DNA from 4 places in the Clostridium sp. JNZ X4-2 genome. Region 4 is predicted to be linked to each of the others. Evidence: riboswitches for the same ligand, from Rfam matches in the RefSeq annotation. Region 4 holds a riboswitch; each other region holds the start of a gene.

The links. Region 4 has a riboswitch for S-adenosylmethionine ahead of ACYUJ6_RS10715 (amino acid permease). Riboswitches for the same ligand answer to the same signal wherever they lie in the genome.
Region 1: it holds a riboswitch for S-adenosylmethionine, as region 4 does, so the genes downstream of both, ACYUJ6_RS13295 (YbaK/EbsC family protein) here and ACYUJ6_RS10715 (amino acid permease) in region 4, are expected to answer to the same signal.
Region 2: it holds a riboswitch for S-adenosylmethionine, as region 4 does, so the genes downstream of both, ACYUJ6_RS03745 (homocysteine S-methyltransferase family protein) here and ACYUJ6_RS10715 (amino acid permease) in region 4, are expected to answer to the same signal.
Region 3: it holds a riboswitch for S-adenosylmethionine, as region 4 does, so the genes downstream of both, ACYUJ6_RS11640 (methionine ABC transporter ATP-binding protein) here and ACYUJ6_RS10715 (amino acid permease) in region 4, are expected to answer to the same signal.

The regions. Positions count from the first base shown of each region.
Region 1 covers NZ_CM142685.1:2,767,673-2,775,941, forward strand. Annotated here, with positions in the region: gene ACYUJ6_RS13285 (DEAD/DEAH box helicase) at 80-1,651, shown strand; gene ACYUJ6_RS13290 (flavin reductase family protein) at 1,821-2,402, shown strand; gene ACYUJ6_RS13295 (YbaK/EbsC family protein) at 2,585-3,079, opposite strand; SAM riboswitch class I at 3,154-3,255, opposite strand; gene ACYUJ6_RS13300 (phosphoenolpyruvate carboxykinase) at 3,335-5,071, opposite strand; gene greA (transcription elongation factor GreA) at 5,242-5,706, opposite strand; gene ACYUJ6_RS13310 (YitT family protein) at 6,109-6,957, shown strand; gene ACYUJ6_RS13315 (undecaprenyl diphosphate synthase family protein) at 7,099-7,743, shown strand; gene ACYUJ6_RS13320 (CDIF630_02480 family spore surface protein) at 7,879-8,040, shown strand; gene nifJ (pyruvate:ferredoxin (flavodoxin) oxidoreductase) at 8,129-8,269, opposite strand, start outside.
Region 2 covers NZ_CM142685.1:793,349-801,617, forward strand. Annotated here, with positions in the region: gene ACYUJ6_RS03730 (isocitrate dehydrogenase (NAD(+))) at 1-719, shown strand, start outside; gene ACYUJ6_RS03735 (O-acetylhomoserine aminocarboxypropyltransferase/cysteine synthase family protein) at 806-2,089, opposite strand; gene ACYUJ6_RS03740 (hypothetical protein) at 2,102-2,230, opposite strand; SAM riboswitch class I at 2,208-2,323, opposite strand; SAM riboswitch class I at 2,466-2,568, shown strand; gene ACYUJ6_RS03745 (homocysteine S-methyltransferase family protein) at 2,965-5,379, shown strand; gene ACYUJ6_RS03750 (beta/alpha barrel domain-containing protein) at 5,488-6,177, shown strand; gene ACYUJ6_RS03755 (ABC transporter substrate-binding protein) at 6,346-7,167, shown strand; gene ehuC (ectoine/hydroxyectoine ABC transporter permease subunit EhuC) at 7,197-7,847, shown strand; gene ACYUJ6_RS03765 (amino acid ABC transporter ATP-binding protein) at 7,886-8,269, shown strand, end outside.
Region 3 covers NZ_CM142685.1:2,425,304-2,433,572, forward strand. Annotated here, with positions in the region: gene ACYUJ6_RS11625 (nitrogenase component 1) at 1-329, opposite strand, end outside; gene ACYUJ6_RS11630 (MetQ/NlpA family ABC transporter substrate-binding protein) at 345-1,178, opposite strand; gene ACYUJ6_RS11635 (methionine ABC transporter permease) at 1,203-1,871, opposite strand; gene ACYUJ6_RS11640 (methionine ABC transporter ATP-binding protein) at 1,868-2,647, opposite strand; SAM riboswitch class I at 2,851-2,957, opposite strand; gene ACYUJ6_RS11645 (DUF4317 domain-containing protein) at 3,041-4,225, opposite strand; gene ACYUJ6_RS11650 (HesB-like protein) at 4,410-4,748, shown strand; gene ACYUJ6_RS11655 (FxLYD domain-containing protein) at 4,771-6,096, shown strand; gene ACYUJ6_RS11660 (S1C family serine protease) at 6,083-7,222, shown strand; gene thiI (tRNA uracil 4-sulfurtransferase ThiI) at 7,272-8,269, opposite strand, start outside.
Region 4 covers NZ_CM142685.1:2,234,738-2,243,006, forward strand. Annotated here, with positions in the region: gene nifB (nitrogenase cofactor biosynthesis protein NifB) at 1-595, opposite strand, end outside; gene metK (methionine adenosyltransferase) at 716-1,912, opposite strand; gene ACYUJ6_RS10715 (amino acid permease) at 1,981-3,351, opposite strand; SAM riboswitch class I at 3,422-3,530, opposite strand; SAM riboswitch class I at 3,611-3,719, opposite strand; gene ACYUJ6_RS10720 (PLP-dependent cysteine synthase family protein) at 3,843-4,757, opposite strand; gene ACYUJ6_RS10725 (3-oxoacid CoA-transferase subunit B) at 5,193-5,858, opposite strand; gene ACYUJ6_RS10730 (CoA transferase subunit A) at 5,902-6,609, opposite strand; gene ACYUJ6_RS10735 (S-ribosylhomocysteine lyase) at 6,826-7,305, opposite strand; gene ACYUJ6_RS10740 (cation diffusion facilitator family transporter) at 7,394-8,266, opposite strand.

The sequences.
Region 1 (8,269 bases), 530 kb from region 4:
AAATTAAAATTTGATAATATGTATATACTATGATATGATAAACTTTGTTTTGTAATATAAAAAAGAAAGAGGAATTTCAATGAAAAATATTAATTTTAACGATTTAGACTTGGATCCCAAGATCCTCCAGGCCATAGATAATATGGGATTTGAAGAGCCATCACAAATTCAGGCAGAATCAATTCCAATAATATTAGAAGGAAAAGATGTAATAGGCCAGGCACAGACAGGTACGGGAAAAACTTTAGCCTTCGGAGCACCAATGCTGAGCAGGATAAATTCCAAAGATAAAAAAATTTCCTGTATAATAGTTACACCAACTCGAGAACTCGCCATTCAGGTAAATGATGAATTGTCTCGAATTGCTAAATTCAAAAGAACATCACTGCTTCCAATATACGGCGGCCAGCCTATAGAAAGACAGATTAAATCCTTAAAAAGAGGTGTAGATGTAGTCGTAGGCACACCTGGAAGAATACTGGATCATTTACACAGAAAAACCCTGGATTTAAGCAGCATACAGTTTTTAATAATAGATGAAGCAGATGAGATGCTGGATATGGGTTTTATAGAGGATATAGAGGATATCATCAAATCATGCAGTTCAGACAGGCAGACACTTCTCTTTTCCGCTACTATGCCAAATCAGATAAAAAGATTAGCTTCAAAGTATATGAAAAACGATGTAAAGTATATAGAAATAGCCAAGAACACACTGACCGTAGAAAAAACAAAACAATACTATTATGAAATAAAAAACAAGGATAGGTTTGAATCTTTATGTAGAATTTTAGATGTAGATGAACCTTCAAGCGCTATTATATTTTGCAAAACCAAACGTGGTGTTGATGAATTAGTGGAAGGCATGCAGTCAAGAGGATATAACGTAGAAGGCATGCACGGCGATATGGGACAAAATCAGAGATTAAATACCCTGAGAAAATTCAAGGATGGTTCTCTGGATTTCTTAGTGGCCACAGATGTAGCTGCAAGAGGTATAGATGTAGAAAATGTCTCCCATGTTATAAATTATGATCTTCCTCAGGATACGGAATCCTATGTACACAGAATTGGAAGAACGGGAAGAGCCAATAAAGACGGCATTGCTTATTCTTTAGTAACTCCTAAAGAGTATATACTGTTAAAACAAATAGAAAAGTTTACTAAGAGCAAAATAAAGAGAAAAGAAATTCCTACAGTAGATGATATATTCGAAGCTAAATATAAGAATATAGAAAAACAGATAAGAGACGTTATATCTGAAGGCAATTATAAAAATTTTATTCCAGTGGCAACAGAATTGGATGAGGAATATAATTTAGTAGATGTAGCTGCTGCCCTTATGAAAATAATTTTCGAGAAGGAATTAAGTTTTAATTACAAGGAAAATTCCATAAGTACAGAGGATGAAAACATAAGATTATTCTTTTCCATAGGAAGAATGGATAATATAACTCCAAGAAAATTATTGAAATTTATAACTGAAACCTCTTCAGTGGAAGCTTATGAAATAGGTGATATAGATATATTAAATAAATTTACTTTTATAAACATACCGGAAAGATTCGGAAATATCATACTAAAGAAATCCAATGGTAAAAGACTTCAAGGAAGAAGAGTTTCTGTAGAACTGGCAAAAAGTAAAAAATAATTTTCACTTTACTTTTCTCAGATTAATTTACCTCATAGTGACTAAATCAAGGCCCTATAAATACCATGAAATACGTCCAATGGTTCCTAGGGCTTTTTGCTTATTGTATAGCATTTATAGAAAATACATCATAAACATAAAATGTGTATAAAACAAGTGGAGGCTACATATGAATAAATTAAATTTTAAAGGCAGTGCAATGTTAAACCCTACTCCAGTAGTTCTTGTTACTTCTAAGAACAAATCCAGCAAACTAAATATTTTTACAGTTGGATGGATAAGCACTGTCTGCACCAGAGAGCCAATCATCTCCATGGGAATAAGACCTGAAAGGCTTTCTTATGAATATATTAAGACAAGTGGAGAATGTGTCATAAATCTTCCTGCAAAAGATATGGTTAAGATTGTAGACTATTGTGGTGTTATTTCCGGAAGGACAGAAGATAAAATCAAACACTTTAACCTGCAGCTTAATAAAGGTGTATCCATTTCTACTCCTTCGTTACAAAAATCTCCAATAGCTTTAGAATGTAAAGTAAAATCAGTTACACCTCTTGGAACCCATGACTTATTCCTGCTTAAAGTTTTAAATGTTAAAATAGATGAAAATTTATTGGATTCAAATGGCAAAATACATTTTGACAAGGCAAATCTTATCTGTTACAGCCACGGAGAATATTATAGTTTGAATTCAAAATCACTTGGCTCTTTTGGTTATTCAATTAGGAAGAAAAATAAAGCCCCAAGATAAGGACTTTTATTTAAGCTTTGAAAAATAATAATGCACACACAGTTATAGTTGCCCCGGTTGAATAAGCATTAAATCAATTTATGCTCTGGAACATTTTTATTGGGCAAAGCTGTATTACAGACATGACTACCATGGGAAAACTTAATACCTAAACAGAATTCCCTCACAAACAATATAGGGCTTTAATCCTGACTGTCAATTTGTTTAGAACACATATTACCTTCGCAAACATCTATCCACTGCCCATTGACTAAATTGCTGATTGTTTCAGGCTCTATTTTAAGAGCAAATTCCTTTGAACCAGCAGCAGGGTATACGTATTGAAAATCTTTTATAGACTCATCCAAATATACTTTAATAGGATTTTTTAATCCAAAAGGACATAGTCCTCCTACAGGATGACCTGTAACCTCCAACACTTCATCGTGATTCAGCATCTTCGCCTTGGTTTTAAAAAAGTTTTTAAATTTTTTGTTGCTGACTCTCAAATCACCCCTCATGACTATTACTATATCTTCATCTTTAAGCTTGAATGCCAATGTTTTTGCTATATATTTAGGATCTGTATGTATGGTTTCTGCAGCCTGCTGTACTGTGGCTCCACTATGTGGAAGCTTAAATACAGGATTTTCAATACCCCTATCTAAAAAATAATTAACTACACTTTCTACACTCATCTTCAATTCCTCCAATTTTTTTAAATAAAAAATCTCCTTATAGATAAGCTATAAGAAGATTTACGTACTTCTATATCTTATCTTCCAGGTATTACCTGCTGGAATTAGCACCTTAAAATATAATTTTAGGTTGCTGGACATCATAGGGCCAGTCCCTCAGTCTCTCGCGATAAGAATTGTGATATTTAATTATATAAAGAATATCAAAACATTAACTTTTTGTCAACTTATGTTTTTGATAAATCACAATATTTTTTACAGATTTTTTATTTCTTCCAATAGTTTTAAAGCAGCCTTTTTAGGTCCTTCCTTTTCTCTGCCGCTTATACCTAGACAGGTTCTAAGCTGACCCACCTTTATACCTGACTTAAAAAACTCATCCAGATATCTTCGCAATATTTTATCTGTTTCCTCTTTCTTTTGTACGGGTCCAAATGGATTGGCAAAATAAGTCCCCACAAGTCCTTTTTCAGTAGTAGTTCCCTTGGCAATTCTCTTTCCAGCCCTAAACACTCCTATGGCTTCATCTGTAGATTTAAAAAATTCCAGTTCATCACCATCTTCATAATTGTTTGCATATAAAAATAAATCTATAGGATATCCCTTTGTAATCTCTGTATAACTGGCAACTGGAATAACCAGTCTGGCATTTATCTTGTCGGGATTCATAAATATACTTCTGTCTATCTGTCTAAATGCATATCCCGTATCCAAGTCGTCCAGCCTTACAAAAGCTCCTATTTCAGTGCCATAGGCCAATGGTTTATTATCCTCTTTAATTTTAACCGTACCCATATCATCAAAAACTACAGTCATATCACTTATATAATCTTCTCCCAATTCCCTAAATGCCTCCAGGCTTTCTGATTTCCCAGCACCGCTGTCTCCCATTATAATTATGTTAGCTGTCTTATTATCCTTTGTTACTATATTTACCATAGCTCCATGTATTGGCAAATATCCTTTCTTTATCATTATAAGATTATGAAGGGTCAACGTCATTTTCTTCATATAACCAAAATAATCTATATCTTCACTGTAATTTACATATCCAAGCATTATGCCGTTTTCTGCGTCATCGTAAAAAATAGTTCTTATATCTTCACAATTATCCCTAGCCCCAAACACATAAATTATATCCGGCTTCTTTCCTCTATATTCTTCTTCACTTGCCATTTCAAATAAATTACACAATGTAACCCCATGGGCCATAAAATCCCTGTGAAAATATATATATGCCAAGAGACTCCCAACCTTTGCCGGATAACAAAACCAGTGATTTGGATTTAAAGAACATCCTGCTAGAGGATTGGATTCACATTCACTAAAAAATCCATCTCTTTTATTTTTTCCTGGGTAAATTATAAAAGGAGGATCTAATATTATAGATTGAATAAAGGGTATCTGGTTAAGACATCTATAATCTTCCGGACATGGCCATGCTATATTATTCAATATTAACCCGGCATTTCCACCTGCAGGAAGCTGCCTGTACACCTGAGGTTTATGTCCCAGTACGCTTTCCTCTATCTTTCTATAAGTATCCAATATCAATTGTGAGAATTCATTATTGGCTTCTATAAAGCTTACATTTTCAAGCCCCTCTCCAATTTTATTATTCTGTACAATAGTATACCTTTCTAGTTTTCTCCAGAACCCATATAAATCTTCGATAAATAATATAAATTCATCCCTGTTTTCCAGCAGAATCTTGTAACTTTTATCAAGTTTTAATACTTCTTCTCCCTTCAAGACCATTAGAAGCTTAAACATGGTAATTACTGTATTTAACATTTCTCCATCATCTTTAAAGTCTATATTTCTACAAATATATTTATAAATATTTGTATCTTTATTCTTTATCTTCATAAAGTAATCCTTTAAAACACGTTTAAAAACATTGCTGTCAAATAGCTTTTCTGCAGTATTACAATATTTAGCTGTAAAATTCACCATAACTTTACCATTATTTAAATAAAATTCTTTTTCCATAATGAGCCCCCTATAGATTTATCTTTTTTAACAAATATATAATAAAGTTTTATCACTTTTAAATTAATTAATCAATATTTTAAAACTTGAAATCCAAAGTTTTAAGTTTTTTTCATATATAATTTTGAGTAAAAAAAATACTCCGCCAGATAAAATATCCAGCGAAATATTTATAAAAGCTTTTCTACTTCAACATCATAGTTTCCGTCCGGAGATACAACCGTTGCTCTCTCCCCTACCTTCAGCCTAAATAAAACCTTACCCAGAGGTGATTCTATACTTATCTTCATTTTCTTTACATCTGATTCTACAGAACTTACAAGGGTAACTTGTTCAACTTCATCTACATCACAAAATTTTACTTCTGCCGTCTTATTTATATCGAACACATCTTCATCCTGTGAGCTCTCTATTATTACAGCATTTTTAAGTTGATTTTCCAGTTCCTGTATTCTGGTTTCAGTCATGGACTGATCATCTTTAGCTGCACTATAATCAGCATTTTCACTAAGATCTCCCTGTGCACGGGCAGCTTTCAATGCCGCTTTTATTTCTACCCTTTTAACTGTTTTTAAATATTCCAACTCCTGCTCAAGCTTTTTTTTACCTGATTCCGTCAAAATTACATCTTGCATAAACAATTCACCTACTATTCTAAATTTTCTATAATGTCATTATAAAATTCGTCAATTTATATAAATTTAATACATTTATATATTAATTGTTTTACTACCTTATTATAATATTACTAATTGAATAATACAACCCAAACAAGAAAAACTCAAGACTAATGGTATATTCAGATGAAAAATTTGTAATAATTTATTCCCTTCAAAGTAATATTAAAAACATATTGACATAATAATATTTACCATTATATAATATTATTAGAAACATCTTAAAAGACGTATATGCAGTATTTATAATTTGTATGTATGAGAGCATATAAATCTAAGAGAACCTTACTTGGATTTCATATGCTTTTTTTGGTGGATAAACTTAAAATTCAATAATAATTATATAAAGGGGACTAATTTATGAAGATAAAGCTAAAAAACATTTTTTTCATGTTAATGGGAACATTTTTAGTAGCCTTTGGAACTTATTTTTTTCTAGCTCCAAACCACATCGCAGCTGGTGGCACAAGCGGCATTGCCATAATTATAAACAGTGTATTTCCAAACCTCCCCATAGGCTTATTGATGATGGGAATGGAAGGTATATTATTCACCATAGGGATTATAATAATCGGACCCGTATTTGGTGGTAAGACCATATTTTGCAGCTTCTCTATATCTGCGCTGATTCTATTGCTTGAAAAAATATACCCTAATATAAAACCCTTTAGCAGTGATATTTTGATACAACTTATACTTGGCATATTGATATGTGGAATGGGGATGGGTATAGTATTTAATCTTAATGCTTCCACTGGCGGGACAGATATAATTGCAAAAATAATAAATAAATATACAAAAATAAGCATAGGTAAATCCGTATTGATAGCTGACATAACAGTAACTATAGCTGCCACTATAATACTTGGAATAAATAAAGGAATGTATGCAATTCTAGGGGTAATATTAAATTCTACTATAATCGACAAAGTTATAATAAGTTTAAATTCTTACAAACAAGTTGCCATAATAAGTAATAACGGAAAAAATATAAAAGATTATATTGTAAATGAATTGGAAAGAAGTGCAACTATTTATTATGCTAAAGGGGCTTACAAAAATGACAAAAAGGAAGTCATAACCACAATTTTAGATAGAAAACAATTTTTAAAATTAAAAGACTATATAAAAACTTTGGATGATAAAACTTTTATCACTGTAAATGATATAAATGAAGTATTAGGAGAAGGTTTCAGCAGTATAATATAAAAAATATCTCAAAAGATAATTAATAACTTTTGAGATATTTTCTACACTTTATTTCAGGATAATTTATTTTATATATTTTAGAATACTAATTTAAACTATTGGCAATAATCTAAATTAGTATTAAATAAAGGGGATATATGTATGACATTGCCAAACCACATAGGTATAATTCCAGATGGAAACAGACGATGGGCTGTAAAAAATAAACTTGGAAAAGAAAAAGGTTACAATTTCGGCTTAAATCCTGGTATAAAATTATTTAAATTATGTGAAAAATTAGGAATAAAAGAATTGACTTATTATGGCTTTACCACAGACAACACAAAAAGACCGCCAGTTCAAAGGAAGGCCTTTACTGAAGCCTGTATAAAAGCCGTGAAAATGCTTTCTAAAGAGAATGTTTCTCTGTTGGTAGTGGGGAATGTCAATTCTGCCATGTTTCCCAAAGCTCTTCTGCCATATACAGTCAGAAAAAATTTGGGTTGTGGCGGTATACGGCTTAATTTTCTGGTGAACTATGGTTGGGAATGGGATCTGGGAAAAACAGTGAATTCTCAACCTACAAACAGACATTCTATTATTTCAAGCTTGAACTCCCATGACATATCAAAAGTGGATCTAATAATACGATGGGGCGGCAGAAGAAGACTCAGCGGTTTTTTACCTGTTCAATCGGTATATTCGGATTTCTATATAATAGATGATTACTGGCCTGATTTTAAAAGTGAACATCTTATGCAGGCTCTTAAGTGGTATAATCATCAGGATATAACTCTTGGCGGTTAATGATTTTACAATTTTATACCCGTATTATCCACAAAATTTTCCCGGGTAATATAGCTAAACTCTTTATTATATGGGAAGATTTTTCACTTATATATTATAGTTTTTGTAAAATACTAAAGTTGAGGTGATAAAACTATGTTAAAAAGCAAAAAAAATCATAAAGAAAAGATCATAGAAAATCACGAGACTGCTTCCTGGGCAAATATCACCGAAACCAAACCGGTTTCCAAGGTACCTATCCCAAGTAGAGATGAAACTAAAAACTCAAAAGAATGGGTAGATACTAATGAAAAATGAGATATTGCAGATATATATATAACTGATAGTTATATTATAGATTGAGAATTGAGGATCACTTATAATACAGTGATCCTCAATTTTTAATCTAATATTGTATTTGGGATAGTTTTTTGTATATGTCATACCTATCCATAGCATTTTTTTCTGACAATTTAAACAACTCATCTGCTTTTTCTGGAAATATATTTTTAATAGATGAGAATCTTATTTCTCCCTCTATATATTC
Region 2 (8,269 bases), 1.4 Mb from region 4:
TAAAAAGTTATGCAGGGGTAAAATCCAGATATGAAAATGTTGATTTGGTTATATTTAGGGAAAACACAGAGGATCTTTATGCTGGAATAGAGCATATGATAAATGATGAAATAGCAGAGAGCATAAAAGTAATATCTAAAAATGCCAGCAGAAAAATAGTGAAGGCAGCTTTTGAATATGCAGTTAACAATGGGAGAAAGAAAGTCACTGCCGTGCATAAGGCAAATATAATGAAATTGTCGGATGGACTTTTTTTAAGAACTGCAAAGGAAGTGGCAAAGGATTATAATAGTATAGAATTTGAAAATGTAATAGTAGATGCAATGAGTATGAAGCTGGTATTGAATCCTGAGAAATATGATGTACTTGTAATGCCTAATTTATATGGAGACATATTATCGGATATGGCTTCTGGACTGGTAGGTGGACTGGGATTGGTTCCCGGAGCCAATATAGGAGAAGAAGCGGCGATTTTTGAGCCGGCTCACGGTTCGGCACCGGATATTGCAGGAAAGAATAAGGCAAATCCTACAGCTATTATTTTATCATCAGCTATGATGCTGAAATATCTGGATGAAAGAAAAGCGGCAGATAGAATTGAGAGGTCAGTTGAAATTGTATTAAATGAAGGAAAGCATTTTACTCCTGATTTAGGCGGAAATTCAACTACAGATGAATTCACACAGGCCATAATTTCAAAATTGAAATATATTATATAGAAAAACCCACCAGCTTTACAAACTGGTGGGTATATAAATTTTGGGAGAAAAACTTATATCATGATAAAAACTTATTTCATATAATATTAAGCTTTGGCAAGAGCTTGATCTAAATCGTATATGATATCATCAATATTTTCCACACCTATTGAAAGTCTTATAAGATCCGGAGTTACTCCAGCAGCCTTTTGCTGTTCTTCATTTAACTCTGCATGTGTTGTACTTGCAGGGTGGATTACAAGTGATTTTGCATCTGCCACATTTGCAAGCAGTGAGAACAATTTAACACTGTTTATAAATTTCTTTCCAGCCTCAAGTCCACCTTTTATTCCAAAGGTAAATATGGAACCTGCTCCTTTTGGAAGGTATTTTTTAGCCAGTTCTCTGTATGGACTCCCTTCTAGTTCAGGATAGTTTATCCATGAAACTTTCGGATGCTTGCTTAAGAATTCAACTACTTTTCTTGTATTTTCCACATGCCTTTCTACTCTAAGTGAAAGTGATTCCAATCCCAATAGAAAGTAAAATGCACTCTGTGGGCTCAATGTTGCTCCTGTATTTCTCAAAAGCTGTACTCTGGCTTTTATAGCAAAGGCTACAGGACCTTGATCTGCATATACCAATCCGTTATAACTCTCGTCAGGTGTGGTGAAATCAGGGAATTTACCGCTGGCTCTCCAGTCAAATTTTCCTCCGTCTACTATAATTCCACCTATTGTAGTTCCATGCCCGCCTATAAATTTAGTTGCAGAATGGACAACTACATCTGCTCCGTATTCTATAGGTCTTACAAGGTATGGCGTTCCAAAAGTATTATCTATAATAAGAGGTATTTTATTTTCATGAGCTATGTTTGCCACAGCTTCTATATCCAAAACATTTATCCTTGGATTTCCTATGGTTTCAGCATAAACTGCCTTTGTTTTACCTGTAATTGCTTTTCTGATATTTTCAGGATCATCAGGATCTACGAATGTTACATCAATTCCCAACTTCTTTAAAGTTACTGAAAATAATTCATATGTGCCACCATAAAGTGTGCTGGCGGAAACTATATTATCTCCTGCACTTGCTACGTTTAATATAGAATATAATATTGCTGCAAGCCCTGACGCAGTAGCAAGTCCGGCACTGCCTCCCTCAAGAGCTGCCACCCTCTGCTCAAACACATCTTCTGTAGGATTCATTATTCTTGCATAAACATTTCCTGGCTTTTTAAGCTGGAAAAAGTCAGCAGCTTCATCTGCATCTTTAAAAACAAAGGACGTTGTTTGATAAATTGGCACTGCCCTTGCTCCTGTAGTTGGATCAGGTACCTGACCTGCATGTACCTGTAATGTCTCAAAACTTAATTTTCTTTCTTCACTCATTTTTACTCCTCCTCATATTTCTTTTGATATATTAAATATTCTGGACGAAACTTCTATATAATTTGGCAAAATAAAAAGTCTTCTTGCAGGTGAGATACAAGAAGACTTTTCTTCATGCTCCTCATCTTTCAGGTTATACATATACACCTGCTGGAATTAGCACCGTTGAATGAAAATGATCATTCAGGTTGCCGGGCATCATAGGGCCAGTCCCTCAGCCGCTCTGGATAAGAAGTTCCGTATTCGATTGAGAAAATGATAACAGATAACAGAGTGACTTGTCAATAGAAAAATGAAAAAAATTTAAAATCATGAATAAAAAAATAAAATTACAGAAATATTGACAATTTCTATTTAAAGTATTAATATTAAAATATTCTTATCAAGAGAGATGGAGGGACAGGCCCTATGAAATCCGACAACCGGCAATTATGTATCGGTGTCAATTCCTGCAGAATAAAAGCTCTAATTGTTGAATAGAAAAATTTTTTTCTGGACATTAAAGCTTGTTGTCTGTAATATAGATGCTTTGTACTATTATTTTGGAAAATTTTAGCATTGAGGTGAATATGTTGCAGAGTGAATTCTGAAAGATAAGAAAAGATTAACTTTTTATGAAATTGAAAGTTGCTTTTCTTGTGAAAGGCAGCTTTTTTATATATTTTTATAAAAGTACAACTGATTAAGCAGTATCAGAATGTACTGAAAAAAATTTGTATATATATTAATTTATATATATTATATAAAGAGAGATAAATTAAATTCAAATCTAAAAATATATAATAGAGAGCTTAAATCAGCTAATGTTTATACAATTTTAACAGCTGCTGAAATATAGTGATAATGTAAATTGTATTTGAGAAAGGGTGAAATAAATGAGTTTTAAAAGTTTGTTAAATAAGTTTGATAAAAAATTTATTTTTTTTGATGGAGCTATGGGGACAATGCTTCAAAAATATGGACTTCAAGTGGGTCAGCTGCCAGAAGTGTTTAATGTGACAAATCCTGAAGCAATAAAAAAAATACATAGACAATATCTAGAAGCAGGGTCGCATATTATAACAGCCAATACTTTTGGAGCCAATGAACTTAAATACAATTTTTCCAGTTATACTATAAAAGATGTTATTACAGCTGGAGTAAAAATTGCAAAGGAGGAAGCTGGAGATAAATTGGTAGCTCTTGATATAGGACCTACTGGACAAATTATGGAACCTACAGGAAGCTTGAGCTTTCAGAGTGCATATAATTTGTTTAAAAAACAAGTCATTATAGGTGAAAAAGCCGGAGCGGATATAATTTTAATAGAAACTATGTCTGATTTATATGAGGCAAAAGCAGCTGTTCTTGCAGCAAAGGAAAACAGCTCCCTGCCGATATTTTGTACAATGACCTTTCAAAAGGATGGCAGAACACTTATGGGAACAGATCCTAAAACCATGGTGTTTACGCTTGAAGCTTTAGGAGTGGATGCTCTTGGAGTAAACTGTTCACTGGGTCCAGCAGAACTTCAAGGTATTGTAGATGAAATATTAAAATATGCATCTATACCTGTCATGGTACAGCCTAATGCAGGTTTGCCCAGATATGACGGAAAAAATACAATTTATGATATAACCCCTGAAGAGTTTTCAAAAAATATACTGATTATGGCTAAAAAAGGGGTCAGGATTTTGGGGGGATGCTGTGGTACAAATCCGGAATTTATAAAGACAATTATAGGCCAGCTGAAGGATGTACTTCCTAGGGAAGTGGAGAAAAAAAATTATACTGCAGTTTGTTCATCTACTGATACTGTTTTTCTGGGAAATGAAATAAGAATTATTGGAGAGAGGATAAATCCTACAGGTCAGGAGGCCTATAAAAAAGAATTAAGAGAGGGTAAGGTCAATTATATAAAGAAAGAAGCCATAGCTCAAAAGAGCGAAGGAGCTCATATATTGGGGCTAAATGTAGGGCTTCCTGAAATTGATGAAATTAAGATGATGGAAAAGGCAGTAAAGGCAGTACAACAGGCGGTACAATTGCCTGTTGATATAGATAGTCCTAATTCAAGGGTTTTAGAAGCTGGAGCCAGGATATATAATGGAAAGCCTATAATAAATTCGGTTAATGGAAGAAAAAAATCAATGGAAGAGGTATTTCCCATAGTGAAAAAATATGGGGGATGTGTGGTAGCACTTACTATAGATGAAGAAGGAATACCGGATAGTGCAGAAGGCAGGGTTAAAATTGCGGAAAAGATAATTAAAACTGCGGCCTGCTATGGAATTAGTAAAAAAGATATAATAGTTGACTGTCTTACACTCACTGCATCTGCACAACAAAAAGAAGTTATGGAAACCATAAAAGCTGTAAAACTTGTGAAAGAAAAATTTGGAGTAAAAACTATTCTGGGAGTAAGCAATATATCCTATGGACTTCCCAGAAGGTGTATATTAAATAGAACTTTTCTTGCACTGGCACTTAATGCAGGTCTTGATCTGCCTATAATAAATACACAGGATCAAGGCGTGAAGGATATTATATCAGCTTTTGAGGTTTTAACAAATATAGACTGGGATGGGAAAAATTACATAACAAAATATAGAGATAAATCCAGGAGTGAAAGGGCGAAATGGGGAGATAATATTCTACCTGAAGTGGGAAAAAAAGATAAAAATAATGAAAAAAAATTAAATACTGCAATTATTGAGGGAATGGAAGACCAGGCTGTGGAAATAACATCCCTGCTATTAAAAAGTGAAAAGGAAGAGGACATAGTTAATTTTTATATAATCCCTGCCTTGGATGAAGTAGGCAGGCAGTATGAAGAGGGAGATATATTTCTGCCCCAGCTTATACAATCTGCAGAGGCTGTTAAAAGGTCCTTTGAAATAATAAAGAAAAACATATTAAAAAATGGTGAAAAAAATATAGAAAAGGGAAAAATAGCACTGGCTACAGTAAAGGGAGATATACATGATATAGGAAAAAATATAGTCAAGGTTCTTTTGGAGAATTATGGATTTGAAGTCATAGATTTGGGCAGGGATGTGGATATGGATAAAATAGTAGATGCAGTAAGAAAAAATAATATAAAATTACTTGGATTAAGTGCGCTTATGACAACTACTGTAATCAACATGAAAAAAACCATAGATGCTGTACGGGAAAATAAACTGACCTGTAAAATCATGGTAGGCGGGGCAGTATTAAATCAAAATTATGCAGATATGATAGGGGCGGATTATTATGCAAAGGACGCCAGAGAAGCTGTTAAAATAGCAGAAAAGATATTTTCTGATTGAAAAGATATGTATTAAATTGAGGCTTCCAAAAATTTTTATAGAATATTCCCTCAAATTAATGTAAAATATATGTAAGAAAAATAATAAACTGGTTTGAGGAGATAAAAGATGAGCGAGAAAATTATTAATGAAAAAATTGTAAAGTATGTACCGGAAATAAGAGGAACACTTAGAGATCATATGATAAATCTCCCTGTTGTAATGAGAGAAGCTAGTGGAATAAAGGTTTTTGGCAAAAGAATAAAATCCTTGGCATTTACTACTGATATAGCGGTTATAAAAAATATAAATGCAGATGCAATTTTAGCGGTATATCCATTTACACCACAATCAGTTATAACGGAGGCATTGGTTACTGCTTCTGATGTACCTATATTTTGCGGTGTAGGAGGAGGACTTACTATGGGGAAGAGGGTTATAAACCTGGCCTTGAATGCTGAATTTACTGGAGCAATGGGGGTAGTGGTGAACAGCCCTACATCCAATGAAATCATAGGAGCTGTGAGAGATGCCATTGATATTCCAATTATAGTTACGGTGGTGTCGGAAAGAGATGATATCGAGAAGAGAATAGAAGCGGGAGCTTCAATATTAAATGTGTCTGCAGGTAAAAATAGTGCAGATTTAGTGAGAAAAATAAGAAAAGAGTATAGTGAATTTCCCATAATAGCTACAGGCGGGAAAAATGAAGAGAGTATTAGAGATACTATACGGGCAGGTGCCAATGCCATTTCATATACACCACCTTCAACTGCGGAATTATTTAAGGAAACAATGGAACGATATAGAAAGGCTTGATAAAGGTTGCATTTATATTAAAAAAATATTATTTTAATATAAATGCAACTTTTAAGTTGTCTAAAAAAAATAAAAAAAGTATTGCATAATTATAATAATATATGTATAATTATTATATGCTTAACCTAAGGAGTTAAAGTATTAATTATTTGAAAAGAGGAGAGAGAAATGAAGAAATTAAAAAAATTGATGGTTATAGCCTTGGCAACTATTTGCACAGTGGTTTTATTTGCAGGATGCGGAAGCAGCAGCACTGGAGGAAATGGACAAGACGCACAAAATACTTTGGAAAAAGTAAAAAAGGCAGGCGTTTTAAAGGTAGGCCTAGAGGACTCATTTCCACCAATGGAATTTAGGGATAATCAAAATGTGCTTAAAGGTTTTGATATAGATATGGCAAATGCCATAGCAAAAAAGTTGGGGGTAAAAACTCAATTTGTAGGTACTGAATTTAATGGAATAGTTTTGGCACTTAAATCTGGAAAGTTTGATGTTATAATATCGGGAATGAGTATAACGGATGATAGAAAAAAGCAGATAGATTTTTCAAAGCCATATGTGCAGGACGCACAAATTATAGTTACCAAAGCCGGAAATGATTCTATTAAAACTTCTAAAGATTTAGACGGTAAAAGAGTAGGAGTAGCTCTTGGTACTACCAGTGAAAATGTAGTTAAAGAATTTAAAAGCATAAAAGAAGTTAAAAAATATGATAAAACTACCGAAGAACTCCAAGATCTGCTGATAGGAAGGCTTGATGCAGTTATAGTAGACGAGCCAGTTGGAAGATATTATATATCTGCTGCTGATAAAAAGGGGAAATATACTGTACTCAGTGAAGAGCTTACTAAAGAGCCTATGGGAATAGGGTTTAAAAAGGGAGATAAGGAATTGGAAGCTGCAGTACAAAAAGCAGTAGATGAACTTCAGAAAGATGGAACTATGTCTAAAATTTCTGTGAAGTGGTTTGGAAAAGACATATATAAATAATATATGTAAAAAGGAAGTGGGTATGAACAGTGAATATAGGATTTATTAAGGACATATTACCTATTTTACTTAAAGGTAGTGTAATGACAGTGGAACTTACTGTAATTACTTTAATATTGGGAACTCTCCTTGGAATATTTTTGGCTCTTTTAAAACTGTCTAAAAGTATTATATTAAAGTCATTATCAGGTTTTTATACATGGATATTTAGAGGTACACCTCTACTATTGCAATTATTTTTCTTTTACTATGGATTACCTTTTATAGGAATAGAGCTTACACCTTTTACAGCTGCAATATTAGGGCTGGGATTGAATTGCGGAGCTTATATGGCAGAGATAATAAGAGGAGGAATTCAATCTATAAATAAAGGACAATTTGAAGCTGCAAAAGCGCTGGGATTTAGTTATGGCGAAACTATGAGAAAGATCATATTGCCTCAAACCTGGAAAATAATAATACCACCTGTTGGAAATGAGTTTATATCTATATTAAAAGATACTTCGCTGGTGTCGACTATAGCAATGGTTGAACTCATGAGATCAGCTCAGCAGATATATGCCAGCAGCTTTGATCCCATATCGGTATTTCTTACAGCAGCAGTTCTATATCTTATAATGACCACTGTATTCACCACTGTATTTGGAATATTTGAGCGAAGGTTGGCCATTTACAGTTAATTGGTATAACATTTGAATTCAATTTGGAGGTGTAACCTATGGAAAATGCAATTTTGGATAATAACACAGTTTCGGATAAAAATAAATATATGATAGAAGCTTCACATTTAACTAAAAGCTTTAGCGGTTTAACGGTTTTTAAGGATCTCAGCATAAAAGTTAAAAAAGGTGAGGTTTTAGTGGTAATAGGGGCTTCTGGTTCAGGAAAGAGCACCCTTTTAAGATGTTTAAATCATCTGGAAGAATTGGATAATGGAACTGTGGTTATAGAAGGAGATAAATTAAATCCTAAAGATAAGAAAATGTTGAGAAAAATAACTACAAAGATGGGAATGGTCTTTCAAAACTTTAATCTGTTTCCTCATATGACGGCTATTGAAAATGTTATGGAGGCACCACTGGTAGTTAAAAAAGAAAAAAGA
Region 3 (8,269 bases), 190 kb from region 4:
TTCAAATTGGTATTTAACAGCCTTGCATTTTTTAAAGGCAGTTTCCTCTTTCTCTGTCCTACTCTATTTGTAAAATTATAATCCTGGAAGTCAGCTGAACACCCTATTGGAGCATGGTTTATTACTACTGCATCCTGTATCATAACCAATTGGCATAATGCATTTCCCGAACTGCACCCCAGGCATTGGCTAAAACTTCTTCTCTTTTCACATAACTTCCCACTTTTGGATTTACTGCATAATTCCTTAGCACTTCCGCCAAATCCCGTAATTGAACCCAACCTGGATTCTCTTATTTCAACTTCCGGAGATTTTATATTAATACTCAACCTTATACCTCCCCCTTAAAAAGCCGGCACTACTGCAACCCCGTATTTTTTCTTTATAAAATTTCTCACGTCCTCTGAATTAAGTTTTTTTACTATTTCTTTTATTTCCTTCTTATTTTCATCGCCTTTTCTCACTACAATAAGATTGGCATAGGGTGATTTGCTGTCCTCTCTAAATAATGCTTTATTAGGATCCATTTTTGCCTCAAGCACAAGATTTGTATTTATTATGGAACCATCTACATCCGGCAGTACCCTAGGAAGCTGAGCTGCATCAACTTCTATAAACTGTAGATTTTTAGGATTATCTACAATATCCGAAGGTGTAGCACTATAGTTAGCTATTCCAGATTTTAATTTAATTAACCCCTGCTCCTGAAGAAGTTCCAAAGCCCTGTATTCATTGGATGGGTTATTAGGTATTGCAATTTTGGCACCACTTTTGAGCTCATTTTTAGACTTGATTTTATTAGAATAAAAACCTATTGGCTCCACATGAACTTTTCCAGCTACTGCAAAATTATATCCTTTTTCTTTAGCTACAGACTCCAGATAAGGCAGGTGCTGGAAATAATTCGCATCTATCTGTTTTTCCTGCAAAGCTGGATTCAATTGATCCTCATCATCCAGTACTACAACATCCAAATTTATTCCTTCTTTTGCCAGAGCGGGTTTTATGTGGTTCAATATTTCCGCATGGGGCACTGCTGCAGCTCCTATCTTCACTGTAACACTCTTGCTCTTATGGCTTGAACTGCTTGTACTCTTTGAATCAGCACCGCTTCCACAGCCTGAAAACAATCCTACAACCAACACCAGTATCAATGATATTACACTTTTCTTTTTCATATTAATTCATCTCCCTTAAAATAATCAATCAAATTTATATCTTTTTTTATTTACATATCTGGAAATATGATCTCCTGAAAATTGTATAAATTGTACCAGAAAAATTAATAGTATAACTGTAGCCGCCATAATGTCTTTACGAAATCTCTCATAACCAAAACGTATTGCCAGGCTTCCCAATCCTCCTGCTCCTATAGCACCAGCCACGGCAGTAAATTCAATAATGGATATAATTGAAATCGTAATCCCCCTTATAAGTGAGGGCAGTGCTTCTGGTATTAAAACTTTTAATATAATCTGAAATGGTTTTGCTCCTACAGCCAAAGCTGCTTCAATTTTTCCCCATTCTACTTCTTCTATTGATGTTTCAATAATTCTAGCTAAAAAAGGTGCTATTCCTATGGATATTGGAACAATAGCCGCCTTCATACCCAGGGTAGTTTCTACTATCAATCTGGCTAATGGCAACAAGACCACAATTAATATTATAGAAGGAAGGGATCTTATTGCATTTACTATAGCAGCCAATACTTTATTTAATTTTTCATGCTCTAAAATATGTCCTTTTTTAGTAACAACCAGAATAATTCCAAGGGGCAGCCCGATGAGCAGTGCTATGCAGCCAGCTATAATTACCATTTCTATGGTTTCCGACAATCCTTTTAGAATCAGCATTTTAAAATCATCAGTCATATTACCTCACCTCCAGGATAATTGGAACTCACACTGAGACTTCTCATTATTTTAACAAACTTTTTAGCAGTATCACTTTTAGGATTTAAAAATACTGAATTTGTGCTTCCTGTTTCCACAATCTTACCTTCTTCAATTACTGCCATATTATTGCATATATATTTAATAACATCCAACTCATGGGTTATAAGCAGAATAGTTAAATTAAGTTTTTTATTTATATCCCTTAAAAGCTCCAATATGGAATAAGTAGTCTGAGGATCTAATGCAGAAGTAGCTTCATCACTTAATAACACATCTGGTTTATTGGCCAGTGCCCTGGCTATACCCACTCTCTGTTTCTGACCTCCGCTTAATTGGGCAGGATAAGAATCCACCTTGTCACTCAGCTCTACTAAACTCAATATTTCATGCACTCTGTTTTTTATCTTTTGTTCAGGATAACCGGATATCTTTAGAGGAAAAGCTACGTTCTTATATACAGTCATTGAATCAAACAAGTTAAAATCTTGAAATATTATTCCAATTTTTTTTCTAGCTTCTCTAAGTTGGTTTTTATCCATAGCAGTAATATCTTTGCCTCCAATGAGTACAGTACCTGTAGTTGGTTCCTCAAGCCTGTTCAAGCAGCGTATCATTGTAGATTTTCCAGCTCCGCTAAAGCCTATTATTCCAAAAATATCTCCTTTCTCCACTTCAAGGTTTATATCTTTTAGTACTTGAATTTTACCTTTAGGCGTACTAAAGGTTTTACTTAAATTTTGTACACTTATCATAATAATTTCCTTCCTCCTTTCCTTTTAATAATTGCCTATATGTCATCTCTCTTCAATCAAAATAAATTTTGCCAAAACAAAAAGAGACTAAATCTTATAAATCAGAATTTAGTCTCCAGTTTTTCTGGTGAACCTTTAAAATTTATATTTAATTAAATTATAAAAAACTCAGAGGAAACCCCTGAGTTTATATTCTCATGATTACCTCATCTCTCAGCTATAACAGGCTGCAGGAATTAGCACCAATGCATTAGTAAATACTGGTTGCTGGGCTTCATAGGGCCTTTCCCTCCACCTCTCTTAATAAGTTTATTCAATATTTAATATTATGACAATCAGTATATCAGCAATACTAAACATTGTCAATAAATTTTTTACTGAAAAATTGAAAATTTAGATATAATCTTCTATTTCCTCAGTCTCCAGATTAAGTCCATTTACAACCATATCTTCTTTCAGTTCTATTAATAGACATTTTCTGCCCTTTTTATCCACTACCTGCCTTACACTGCCCAAGTCCTGTGGTTTTATGGTTATGCTTGTATTTTCATTCTCAATCTTTATGGATTTGCTTTTAAAATCCGGAACTACATTTCTGGCTTTAAACTCATAATCTTCTCCGCATACTTCCTGAAAAGCATTTTTAATAGATTCTGTACTTTCTACACCACTTTCTCCCATAACTTTTGTAACTTCATTCATATCTAAGGTTGGTTCTTCTTCTGTGTCTTCTTCATCAAGCTTTTCATTTATTTTTTCATATATGTCCTGCATAACATCCGGTTTTATTTTGCCTCCTACTGCGCTGCCCAATATGGCATTAAAATTTTCTTTTTCTTCTACTGCTGTAGGTTTTATGGTACAATCCAGTACCTTCTCTACAAAAGTTCCATTAATTTGTTTGGCCTTTGAAGAATAATATATTATCTTATTTACATCTACATACTGAGATGTAAAACTTGGAAACATAAATCCATCCAGGGGGGAATTTAAATTTATGATCATATCCAATGCAGAGTTTGGCTTGAATTTCATTTCAGTATAGTCAAATTTTAATACCTTTTTAGGAATTTCCACTTTATTTACACTACATAATAAAAATTCTACAGCCTGCACATAATCTTCTATGTCACTGTCTCCTTCATCCTCACTTTTTTTATTACTGCTGTAATACTCCGCTTTTATAAAATTTATCACTACATCTGTATCGTAAGTATAATTCTCAGATATTTTATCCACTACTTTATCTCCAAATTCAGCTATACTCTCCTTGGAATTTAAAGCATTATACAATATATGCTGGGTATTTTCACTGTCATCCGGATTTTTTTCCATTTCCATTGCTCTAAAATTCAATTCAAATATTTTGGAATCCAGGGAACCTGTGAGCACCTTCTTAAAATTATTTAAATAAAGTTCTCTTTTCTCTATTTCCATCATTTCAAAATGCTCCAATTCCCTAGTTATTATTTCTCCATTATCTTTTTTTAAATATACGCTGTAGACCTCTTTAATAGGCAGCTTATAGCTTCCCAATTTAAATTCCTTCCTTATATTTGCCAAATCTTTTTTATTCATGTTTACATCTCCGCTCTATGTAATTATGTAATTCTATCTTATACATACTTATTTTAACAAAATATAATAATATTTGCTATAAATAAATTTCTATAGTACAAATATAAAATTTTTGATACAATACATATAAAGTATGTTTATGTACTTGCAAAAAAATAAATTATTATATAAGAGAGGGTTTTATATGAATTTTATAAAAATAAGTGATATAGCCTATAGTGAATTCAAAAAGTTTTTAACTGAAAACAATATAACTTGTGATGTAATAAGAATCTATTTAGAAGGCATGTCCTGTCATGGTCCCCGTTTTAACATAAGTGTGGACAATAAAACTGATAATGACTTAATTCAACAGGTAAAGGATATAAACTTTATAGTAGATAAGAATTTATTTGTACAATTCAGTGGTTTCATATTCCTTTGTGGAAGTGAAAATGGCCTTGGGGATGGAAAGTTCACTATAGCACCTGTATTTAATCCTAATGTTTCAAATTGTGAAAGCTGTCATGGATGTGAAAATTAATAATTTTAAGGAGAATGACCCAATGTTTTGTTATAAATGCGGAGCTAGAATTTCCAGTGAAGCTTTATTTTGTGAAAAATGTGGAGCCAATTTAAAAGATAATATTAAAGAGGAAAATTCAAATGGAAGCACCATTCAAGTTCACAACATACGGCAGGTCCTGAAACAAAACATAGAAAAGGATCAGGTGAATGCTCTAACTCCAGATAAATCAAATAACAATGTAACAGATTCTAATTCAAGTATAAAAGATAAAAATAAAGCTTGCCGTAAAATTCCTTTTTATAAAAACATAAATATAGCCATGCCCCTTTTATCTGCAGTAATTACTGCAGGTTTAACCTGTACCTATTATTTCTATCAGGTTTCGCTTTCAAAAAATATAGAAAAGAATAGGGTAACTGCTGAAAACATGGCACTTCAAGGTAATATATCCGGTGCTTATCCAATAATAGACAAAGCTTTAAGCTTACGTCCAAATAATGAAACTTTAAAAGCAGATAAAAAGTTTTTACAGGATGGTGAAATTGTAAACTCCCATATAAATGCTCTAGACAATTACATAAAGGAAAAAGATTACAATAAAGCTTTAAATGAACTGGATGAGACCAGTAATTTAATATCAGACAAAGCTGGAGCTTTTTATTCCCTATTAAATAAAAACATAGACAATAAAAAGATGAGTATAACTGTACTACAGATAAAAAACGAAATGAATAATAAAAGCAGTATAGAGGATTTGGCTGAACTCCTCAATAAAATATCCAATTACAATGTAAAAGAAGCCAGTGAAACTGCTTCGGAACTGAGAAAGAGAATAAGCAGCATAGCTTATGATACTGCAAACGAATACTTGAAGAAAAATGATTTTACTTCTGCCCTTGAAACCTTAAACAAGGGTATTACCTATAATCCAAATGACAAGAAATTAATTAATTTTAAACAGATTATAATATCCGAAAAAAATTCTTTTGAAGCAGCTGAACAAACCAGGCTTCAAAACGCCCTGGCCTCAGCAGCCATGGAAGATAAAAATAACAAGACCAATGCAGTAGAAGTAACTTCCGCTTCCACTGCTGTAAACAAATATGGGGATTTTGTAATAAAGGGAAATATTAAAAATATAGCTACAAAGCCAATAAGTTCAGTTCAAATATACTATACCATATATGATTCCAACAACACTGAACTTGGAAGTGACTCTACTTACGTATATCCTAACCATCTGGATATAAATGATACAGGTGAATTTGAGAATACAGAATATGGGTTATCAAAAGGCCATCATATTAAAATTACAAATATAACCTGGGTTTTGCCACAGGAGGACAATTATGAAAATAAATAGAAATTTTATAATCTCCCTTCTTATAACAATAACCCTTGTAGTATTTGGTGCTGCTGCATGTATAATTATACATAAAAATATAAGTCTTAAATCCTCTAGAAGTTCATCTAAATTAGGAGATGTGGCTGAAGCGCTAAGTGCTCCTAAGCCCAAAAATTTAAAGGCAATAATACATGAAAATCAAAAACTGGTTGTATCCCTGGAAGTAAAAAACGGCAGCGAAAATATAACCGGTTCTGGCTTTTTATATGATACAAAAGGAGATATAGTAACCAATGCACACGTGGTGAACAATGGATCTTCCATAACCATAAAAATGGCTGATACTACAACATATAAAGGTAAACTTATAGGTAAAAGCGAAATCACAGACGTGGCTTTAGTCAGAGTTGATAACTTAAGAGGAAAAAGCCCTATGAAGATTTTGAAAAACAAAAAGGCTGACATAGGAGATGAAATAATAGCTCTTGGAAGTCCCCTTGGACTTCAAAACACAGCTACCACTGGTATAATAAGCGGATTAAACAGAAGCTTCAACCTGGAAAATTATCAGTATAAAAATGTTTATCAGATTTCTGCTCCTATATCTCCCGGCAACAGCGGCGGTCCTCTTCTGGATAGAAATACAGGACAGGTTATAGGCATAAATTCTGCAAAAGTAGATACTGAGTCCATAGGATTCAGTATACCAATAGCTCAAGTTATTCCCATGATAGACAACTGGGCAGCTAATCCCAATACATATAAATCTTCACCTGAGGATATCACTTCAGACAAAAACCAGAAGCCCACTAATGAAGATGCTGCTTACTTAGTTTCATATTTCTACAACAGCTTAAATTCCAATGACTATGTAACTGCCTATTCTCTTCTTGGAGCTGGCTGGCAGCAAAGCACGGCTTATGACGATTTCAGGAAGGGCTATCTTCAGACTGTATCTGTAAAAATAGATAATATGATCTGTGGTGGAACAAATAATGGGAATATAGAAGTTTCAGCCACAATCCAGGCTGTTGAGGGAACTGAGCCCAACTCTAAGACAAGTAAATACAATGTAGTATATAATGTAGGGTATGAAAACAACAATTTAAAAATTTTAGACGGTAAAAGTACAGTCATAGAATAAAAAGTACAGTTCACTTAGATTTAAGTGAACTGTACTTTTTTAACTGATCTCAATTAAAAAACTCAGTATTTTCCACAGCCTCTTTTACCAGAGCATCTATATCCAGAACACTTTCTGCTTTCCTTATTTCTTCAACCTTTGGTTTGATTTTAGGGTGTTTTGGCACAAATATAGTACAACAGTCCTCATAGGGCAGTATGGAGGTTTCATAAGTGCCAATATGTCTTGCCACATCCATTATATCCACTTTATCCATAGCTATCAATGGCCTGAACACCGGCCTGTCTGCCACATCACTGCTTACAATGAGACCTTCCATAGTCTGGCTGGCAACCTGACCTATACTCTCACCTGTAGTTACAGAATCTATATTATATCTGCCTGCTAAATTGCAGGCTATTCTCATCATAAATCTTCTCATTATTATAGTTAGTTCATCTTCCCTGCAGTTCTCAATTATGCCCATTTGTATTTTTGTAAAAGGCACAACATACAGCTTTATACTTCCCGTATATTTCTTCAATATTCCAGCCAATTCCTTAACTTTTTCCTTGGCCCTTTCACTGGTATAAGGGTGACTGTGAAAGTACACGCAATTTAACTGCACCCCTCTCCTTGCCATCATATAACCGGCTACCGGAGAATCTATGCCTCCTGAGAGCATAAGCATGGTGCTGCCGTTAGTGCCGTAAGGCATTCCACCTATCCCCTTTATTCTCTTTGAATATACATAGGTTTTTTCCCTTATCTCTATATTTACAAAAAAATCCGGTTTTTTCACATCTACAGTTAATTTTTCAGTATTTTGTAAAATATAGGCCCCAACTTCTCTGCTTACATCCATGGAGGTTTCAGGAAAACTTTTATCTGCCCTTTTAGTTACAATTTTAAAAGTTTTCCCCCTGTTTTCGAAAACACTTTTCAGGGCCTGTTTTTTTATACTTTCCATATTGGAATCTATTTCATCTACCACACATATTTCCGACACCCCGCATACCCTTTTGAGTCTTTTTATTCCATCCTCCAGATCACCACATTCTATAAACC
Region 4 (8,269 bases):
TCACAATATTAACCTTTGTCACAATGCCTTTTCCAGCAATATATTTCAGCCCTGACAATTGATTATTCAGCAGTATCTTCCCTGCTTCCTCACCTACAAAAGTCTTTCCCTGATAATTGACAAACTTATAGATCCTGCCGCCTATTTCAGGATCAACAGCATTTATTGTTACAGTAACATGGGTAATTCCCAGCTTTATTATTTCATCGGCATATGCAGGAAGCATTAATCCATTGGTGGAAAGACAAAATGTAATATCCCTGCACTCTTTCTTTATTAATTCTATGGATTTTCTTGTCTCTTGGAAATTTGCAAGTGGATCTCCTGGTCCCGCTATACCCACTACCGTCAAATTTTTTACTCTGTTTTTTACTACCTTGAATTTGTCTCTGGCTTCCTCAGGGGTTAGAATTCCGCTTGTCACACCAGGTCTTGATTCATTTACACAATCATATTTTCTATTACAAAAATTGCAGCTCACATTGCATTTCGGAGCCACAGGTATGTGCATTCTGGCATATTTATGGGCGGCACAATTATAGCATGGATGCTCTAATGTCCTCTCCTCAATACTTTTTGCAAAATTAACAGGCATATTTTATTATCTCCTCTCTCTTATAACTTTAAATAAAAAGGCTAGATAAGCTTATTTTCAACTTATCTAGCCTCCAGTATTTCTGGTCAACTACATTTAAAAAGCACAGAATTTTTTATTTTAATAGTACAAAACATTGTCAAACAACTTTTCCTTTATTTCATCAACCTTATCAAGTTTCTCCCAGGGCAAATCTATATCGGTTCTTCCAAAATGTCCATAAGCCGCTGTTTTCTTGTATATGGGTCTTCTCAGATCCAAATCTCTTATGATAGCTGCTGGTCTTAAATCAAACAGCTTATTTATAATTTCTATTATCTTCTCTTCAATGATTTTCTCCGTACCAAAGGTATCCACACTTATAGATACCGGTCTTGCCACACCTATTGCATAGGCAATTTCAACTTCTATTTTGTCTGCCACACCTGCGGCCACTAAATTTTTTGCTATCCATCTTGCTGCATATGCTCCTGATCTGTCAACTTTCGTAGGATCTTTTCCTGAAAAAGCTCCTCCCCCATGCCTTCCGTATCCACCGTAGGTATCAACTATTATTTTTCTTCCTGTAAGTCCTGAATCAGCCTCTGGACCTCCTTTTACAAATCTTCCTGTAGGATTAACAATATATTTTGTACTAAAGTCTATAAATTTTTCAGGTATTACTTTTTTTATAACCTCATCTATTATGTCCTTTTCAATTTGTTCGTGTCCTATGCCTTCTTCATGCTGGGAGGATATCAAAACTGTATCCACCCTTATAGGCTTTTCACCTTCGTATTCTACTGTAACCTGAGTTTTTCCATCCGGCCCAAGATAAGGAATAATTCCATTTTTTCTTACCTGGGCAAGTTTCCTTGAAAGTTTATGGGCTAATGATATGGGAAGTGGCATGTACTCTGGAGTTTCATTGGTGGCAAATCCAAACACCATTCCCTGATCTCCCGCACCAATTGCCTCAATAGTATCTTTTTCTCCTCGTTTGGCCTCCAGAGATTCATTTACCCCCAGGGCAATATCTGAAGATTGTTCATCTATGGAGGTTATAACAGCACAATTGCTGGCATCAAACCCAAATCTGGAATTATTGTACCCTATATCGCTGATAGTTTGTCTAACTATTTTAGGTATATCCACATAAGCTTTAGTTGATATTTCACCTACTAAAAGCACTAATCCAGTATTTACAACTGTTTCACAAGCCACTCTTCCATACTTATCCTGTTCAATGACTGCATCTAGAACTGCATCAGATATTTGGTCGCAAATCTTATCAGGATGTCCTTCTGTTACTGATTCCGATGTAAATAATCTACTCACTTTAAACCCTCCAATTTATTTAAATATTTTTTATGCATAACTCTAATACGAACTTAAAATGAAATTTTTTAAGAGTCTCTTATCTTCTTACTGCAAAACAACTTATATAAAATTACAAGTGCCAGTACCCATACCGGTATGACATAAAGAGCCACCCTGGTGGCAGGTAAAAATCCCAATGAAACAACAATGGCCAACAGATATATTATAGTAATATAGGATGATATAGGACACAGCGGCATTTTAAATTTGATTTTCTCACCTGCTGCAGATTTTTCCTTTCGAAACTTCAGCTGGGTTATTAGAATGGTTCCCCAGGCAGTCAGAATAGCTATAGTTGTCACTGAAGAAATATATCCAAAAACCTTTCCTGGAACAAAATAATTCAATATTACAGCAATTACTGCTACTCCTGTGCTGAAAAGTATTCCTACATAGGGTACTCCGGATTTATTCACTTTACCAAATACCTTTGGTGCATTATTATTCAGAGCCAAACTATAAAGCATCCTGCCATCCACATACAGAGCACTATTCATACCTGAAAGAGCTGCCGTTAAAATAACAAAATTTATAACTGATGCAGCTGCAGGAATTCCAACTTTGGAAAATACAAGTACAAAAGGACTTCCATCTATTCCAATTTTGTTCCATGGATAAAGCGCCAGCATTACAGTAATAGACCCTACATAAAAAATAAGTATACGCCAAAACACATCGTTTATTGCCTTGGGTATTGATTTCTGAGGTTCTTCTGCTTCACCGGCAGTTATACCAATAAGTTCCACACCTCCAAAAGCAAAGGTTACAAAAACAAAACATAAAATAAATCCCTTAAATCCATTGGCAAAAAATCCACTATTATCCCATATATTAGACAATCCAACAGAATGTCCAGCATTATTAAATCCTAAAAATATAATCAATATTCCAAAAATAATCATGCATATGATAGCAACTACCTTTACAAGGGCAAACCAGAATTCAAACTCACCGTAAGCTTTAACACCAATTAAATTAATTGCAATCAGTATTAATAAAAATATTAGGGCAGTAAGCCATTTTGGAAATTCAGGCAGCCAAAACTGAATGTAAATTCCCATTGCTGTAAGTTCAGCCATAACAGTAGCTGTACATTGAAACCAATAAGTCCAGCCCGAAAAGAATCCTGCAAAAGGCCCCAGATAACGAGTTGCATAAGCACTAAATGATCCTGAATTAGGCTGGTCTACAGCTAATTCCCCCAATGCCCTCATAATCAAGAAAATAAATAAACCACCTATTAAGTAGGCTAAAATAATAGCAGGTCCACCTGTTTTAATAGCATCAGCAGATCCATAAAATAAGCCTACTCCTATAGCACCGCCAATAGCAATCATCTGTATATGACGATTCTTTAAATCCTTTTTTAATGGCTGTTGTTCTAAATTTTTGCTCATTTCATACCTCCATAAAAAACTAATATAAAAACTTCCTACTTGAGAAAACATAGGAAGTTACATTTTATGTTTCTCATCTTTCAGGACTTACCTGCTGGAATTAGCACCATTGATTATATAATGCATAATCAGGTTGCCGGGTATCATAGGGCCAGTCCCTCCACCTCTCTTGATAAGAACTATCATATTTAATTTTAAATTTGAAGTCAAAATAAAAAACTTCCTGCTGAGAAACCGCAGGAAGTTATATTTCCTCTGTTTCTCATCTTTCAGGTTTTCACCTGTTGGATTTAGCACCGTTGGGTATATAATACATACCAGGTTGCCGGGTATCATAGGGCCAATCCCTCCACCTCTCTTGATAAGAAATTTTATATTTTGATCTACAAACATCAAACTGATTATATTTACTATATAATTTTTAAGCTCTCTTGTCAATACATATTAAAATAATAATCTCAATATTGTCAGCATCATTTGTCAGTTATCCCTTAATCATACAAACTTTTACTGAAGTATCTGTCTCCCCTGTCCGGAAATACAGTAACTATATTACCTCTATCTATAGTTTCAGCCAGTTTTAATGCTGCCGAAAGAGCTGCTCCTGAGGAAGATCCCACTATTAATCCTTCTCTTCTTGCAAGTTCCCTAACTGCGGAAAAAGCTTCATCATCATTTACTTTTATAACTTTATCCACTAAGTCCAAATCCATAGTATCCGGCAGGAAATCATTCCCTATGCCTTCAATGGCATAACCGTGTTCTTCAGTACCTCCACCAAGAGTAGAACCTTCCGGATCAGCCAGTATAGCTTTTATATGGCTGTTCTTTTCCTTTAAATATTTTGCTATACCCGTAAAAGTTCCCCCGCTGCCTGCCCCGGCAACAAAATAATCTATTTTCCCCTTCAGCTGTTCATATATTTCAGGACCTGTTGTAATATAATGAGCCTTGGGATTATCTGCATTTTCAAATTGCCCCAATGATATGGAATTGGGTATTTCATTTAAAAGTTCCCTGGATTTTTCTATAGCTCCCCTCATTCCGCTTTCCTCAGGAGTATGAACTATTTCTGCCCCAAGTGCTTTCATAAGCACCTGCTTTTCTATTGAAAACTTTTCTGGAACTGCAAATATTACCTTATATCCTCTATTTAATGCTCCTAGTGCAATTCCAAGCCCAGTATTTCCAGCTGTAGCCTCTATTATTGTATATCCTTTCTTTAATTTTCCCCTTTTTTCAGCCTGCTTTATCATATAATCGCCAATTCTATCCTTTACACTGCCTCCTGGATTAAAATTTTCAAGCTTTGCATATATATTGACTCCATCTTTTAAATCAAATTTATTTATTTTTAGTATAGGTGTTTCTCCTATCATTTCTTTAATATCATCAAAAACTTTCATATAAGATTCCTCCATCTAATACTTGTTAAATTCATTTATTATTTTTCAAATTCCGGAATTTTGAAAAACAAAAAACCTTCTGCCTCTTTACAGAGGCAGAAGGTTACTTCCGCGGTTCCACTCTGTTTAATAATATAAATCGTAAAAATAACAAACAAAATACGATAAATAAAATAAAACTTTTATTGGTACAATCATACCTCAACATTTTAACGGTTGTATCCGCTGAAATCTACTTCAATTCAATTCAGTGCTCCAAGATGCACTTCAATTACTCTCCGCTAAAATTTCCTTGCACCTAATGGAAATTTTCTCTAAATAGCATCCTGTAATTTACTCTTCTTATCATTGCAATTTTTAATAACCTCATAATACTACATAAATATAATTTAATCAAGTATTATTTTGCATTTTAAATAATTTCAACTTTATATATTATAAAATATCACTGACCTTTAAATTCTCCGATATTATAAGTTCCGGCTCAGTATCTTTAACAACTTGCTCTACTGTAAGTCCTTGTGCTATTTCTTCCAGAAGCAGTCCCTCATCTGTAACCTTTATTACAGCTTCATCAGTAATAATTAAGTTCACTGCTTTAACTGCCGAAATAGGCATGGAACATTTTCTCTTGATTTTAGATGACCCATCTTTGGCTTTATGTGTCATGGCAACCACTACCTTTTTAGTACCTACCAGTATGTCCATAGCTCCTCCCACTCCAGGTATATATTTATCATTTCCACATGGCACTGCCCAATTGGCTATATTTCCTTCTGAATCTACCTCTAAAGCACCTAATATGGTTATATCTACATGTCCACCTCTTAAAATCAGAAAAGCTGTATCTAAATTAGCAATGGAACAACCGGGCAGTGCATTTATTGGTCCTCCGCTTGCACCGCAAAAAAATGGACTGTCCTCATTTTCTTTTACATCTGTTCCAAAATTCAAGACCCCGTTTTCAGACTGCAGCATAACATTTATTCCCTTTTCAATATAGTTGGCTGCTAAAGTTGGAATACCAAATCCAAGGTTTACTACCATTCCATCCTTTAATTCTCTGGCAGCTCTTTTTGCTATCTTATTTTTTATATTCATTTGAAATTCCCCCCCGCTTTTAAGTTGTCCAATTAAATATAGATTATTGTAGTCTACTCCATACCTTTCTCATCTTACTCTGACATTCTTCATAACTGTATCCTACACATATTGCATCATTAAAAATTCCCGGCGTTTGAACTATCTCCGGTTTGATTTCACCGGCTTCAACTATTTCTTCAACTTCCACAATAGTTATATCTGCCGCTGCTGCCATCAGCGGGCTGGCAGTAGGTGCACCGCTATAAACAAGATTTCCCATTTTATCTGCCTTTTGAGCTTTTATTATAGCTACATCTGCCTTTAAAGGAGTTTCCAATAAGTATTCCCTGCCATCTACTTCTATCTTCTTTTTACCTTTTTCAAGCAAGGTTCCCAGTCCTGTAGGTGTCAGCACTCCACCTAATCCAGCAGCAGCACACCTTATCTTCTCAATTAGGCTGCCCATAGGATAATACTCCACTTCTATTTTGTTATCCATATATTGTTTTACAGCAGTAGGATTGGTTCCTATATGAGAACCTATAAACTTTTTTACAAGCCCATGATCAAACAGCAGTCCTATATCAAATCCTCCTCCTGGAAAAGAATTTGTTGAACATATAAGTGTCAAATCACTTATATTAAGTTCTACCAATTTATCAACAGCCATCAATGGTGTATTGCTTCCAAGAAATCCCCCAATCATAATGGTTGAGCCATTTTTAACATATTTCTTTATTGCTTCCTCCATATCTAAAAATTGCGGCATATTATATTCCCCCTTATAAAATAAACAGCCCAAAATCAAACTAGTGTAATATGATTACACTATATTATTTTATTGTAAACGACTACTGCTTGTCAATATCTTATATCTGCTGATTTCTAAAATGAATCTTGTTTAGTTATAATAATTAACCTAAGATTAAAAAGTCACTTTTATCATAAAATATGATAAAAGCGACTTTTATTAATTATTTCCATATTAATTTGGATAATTCAGCCTTTCATCCGGGATATCTGTCAAAACTTCTTTGAGAAATTTATCTGCCCAGTATTTCGCCATAGGAAGATTCATGTCCAAATAATTTCCACAGTCTTTTGGATCAGCTCCAGGTATATCTCCTTGAAAATTTAATATGAACTTATACATCTCCACCAGCAAATCCACAATATCCTTTGACTCATAGTCTCCATGCAAAATCAGATAAAATCCCGTTCTGCACCCCATGGGTCCAAAATATACGGTTTTATCTCCATAAATACTGTGATTTCTCAAAAAAGTTGCTCCTAAATGCTCAATGGTATGAACTTCCGCTGTATTCATAACAGGTTCATCATTAGGGCTTGTCATTCTTATATCAAATGTGGTTAGAACTACCTCTCCATATTTATCTTTTCTGGAAACATAAACACCTGGTATCAGTTTTAAATGATTGACAGTGAAACTTGAAATTTTATCCATGTAATATCGCCTCCTGTAGCATTTATTATACATCATGTTCAACCTGTAATCAATTATTCAGTTTTACCCTAATGTCCGAATACAACAGCTATTTCAAAGCCGGCTCTACATGTATAATTGCATATTTTATTTTAAATTCACTGCTCAGCATGCTTTCTATCTTTTCCGTAATACTATGACTTTCAAGTACGGTCAATTTGGAGCTGACGCCTATTACGATATCAAGTAAAATGTTGTTTCCATGTACCCTGGCCTTTACATCCCTGACACTGTCTACGCCTTCAACTTGATTTATTTTTCCAATTATCTTATCCAGCTGCCTGCTGTCAAAACCATCAGTTAAACTTTGGGCGGACTCCTTGAAAATTCCCATTCCTGTTTTTATTATCAGTATTCCCACTATTACTGCTGCCAGTGGATCTATCCAGGGAAAACCAAACTGCGATGCTATAATTCCACAGGCAGCCCCAAGGCTGACCCAGGCATCTGAAAGATTGTCCTTTGCAGCAGCCATAAGTGCCATACTCTTAATTTTAACTGCCACTTTCCTGTTATACCTGTACACTACATATACCAATACAGTACATACAATGGAAACCAATGCAGATATCATATCCGGTGCCTTGGCCTTGAAAAATATAGTGGAGTACACTGCATTGTAAAAAACCTCTGCTCCTACAGCTATCATTATCAAAGAAGCAACCAGGGTAGATACCGTCTGTGCTCTCAAATGTCCATAGGCATGATCCTCATCGGCAGGTTTTCTGGATATTTTAAGTCCTATAACAATGGCTAGGGAAGCTATTATATCCGTGGAATTATTAATGCCATCCGCGAAAAGAGCTCTGGAGTGAAAAAAATATCCTATACTGAGCTTAAATAAAGATAAAAACACATATACTATAACATTTACCTTAGTTCTCTTTTCTGCAATTTTAAGATCTTTATAATCCTCTTCCATCTA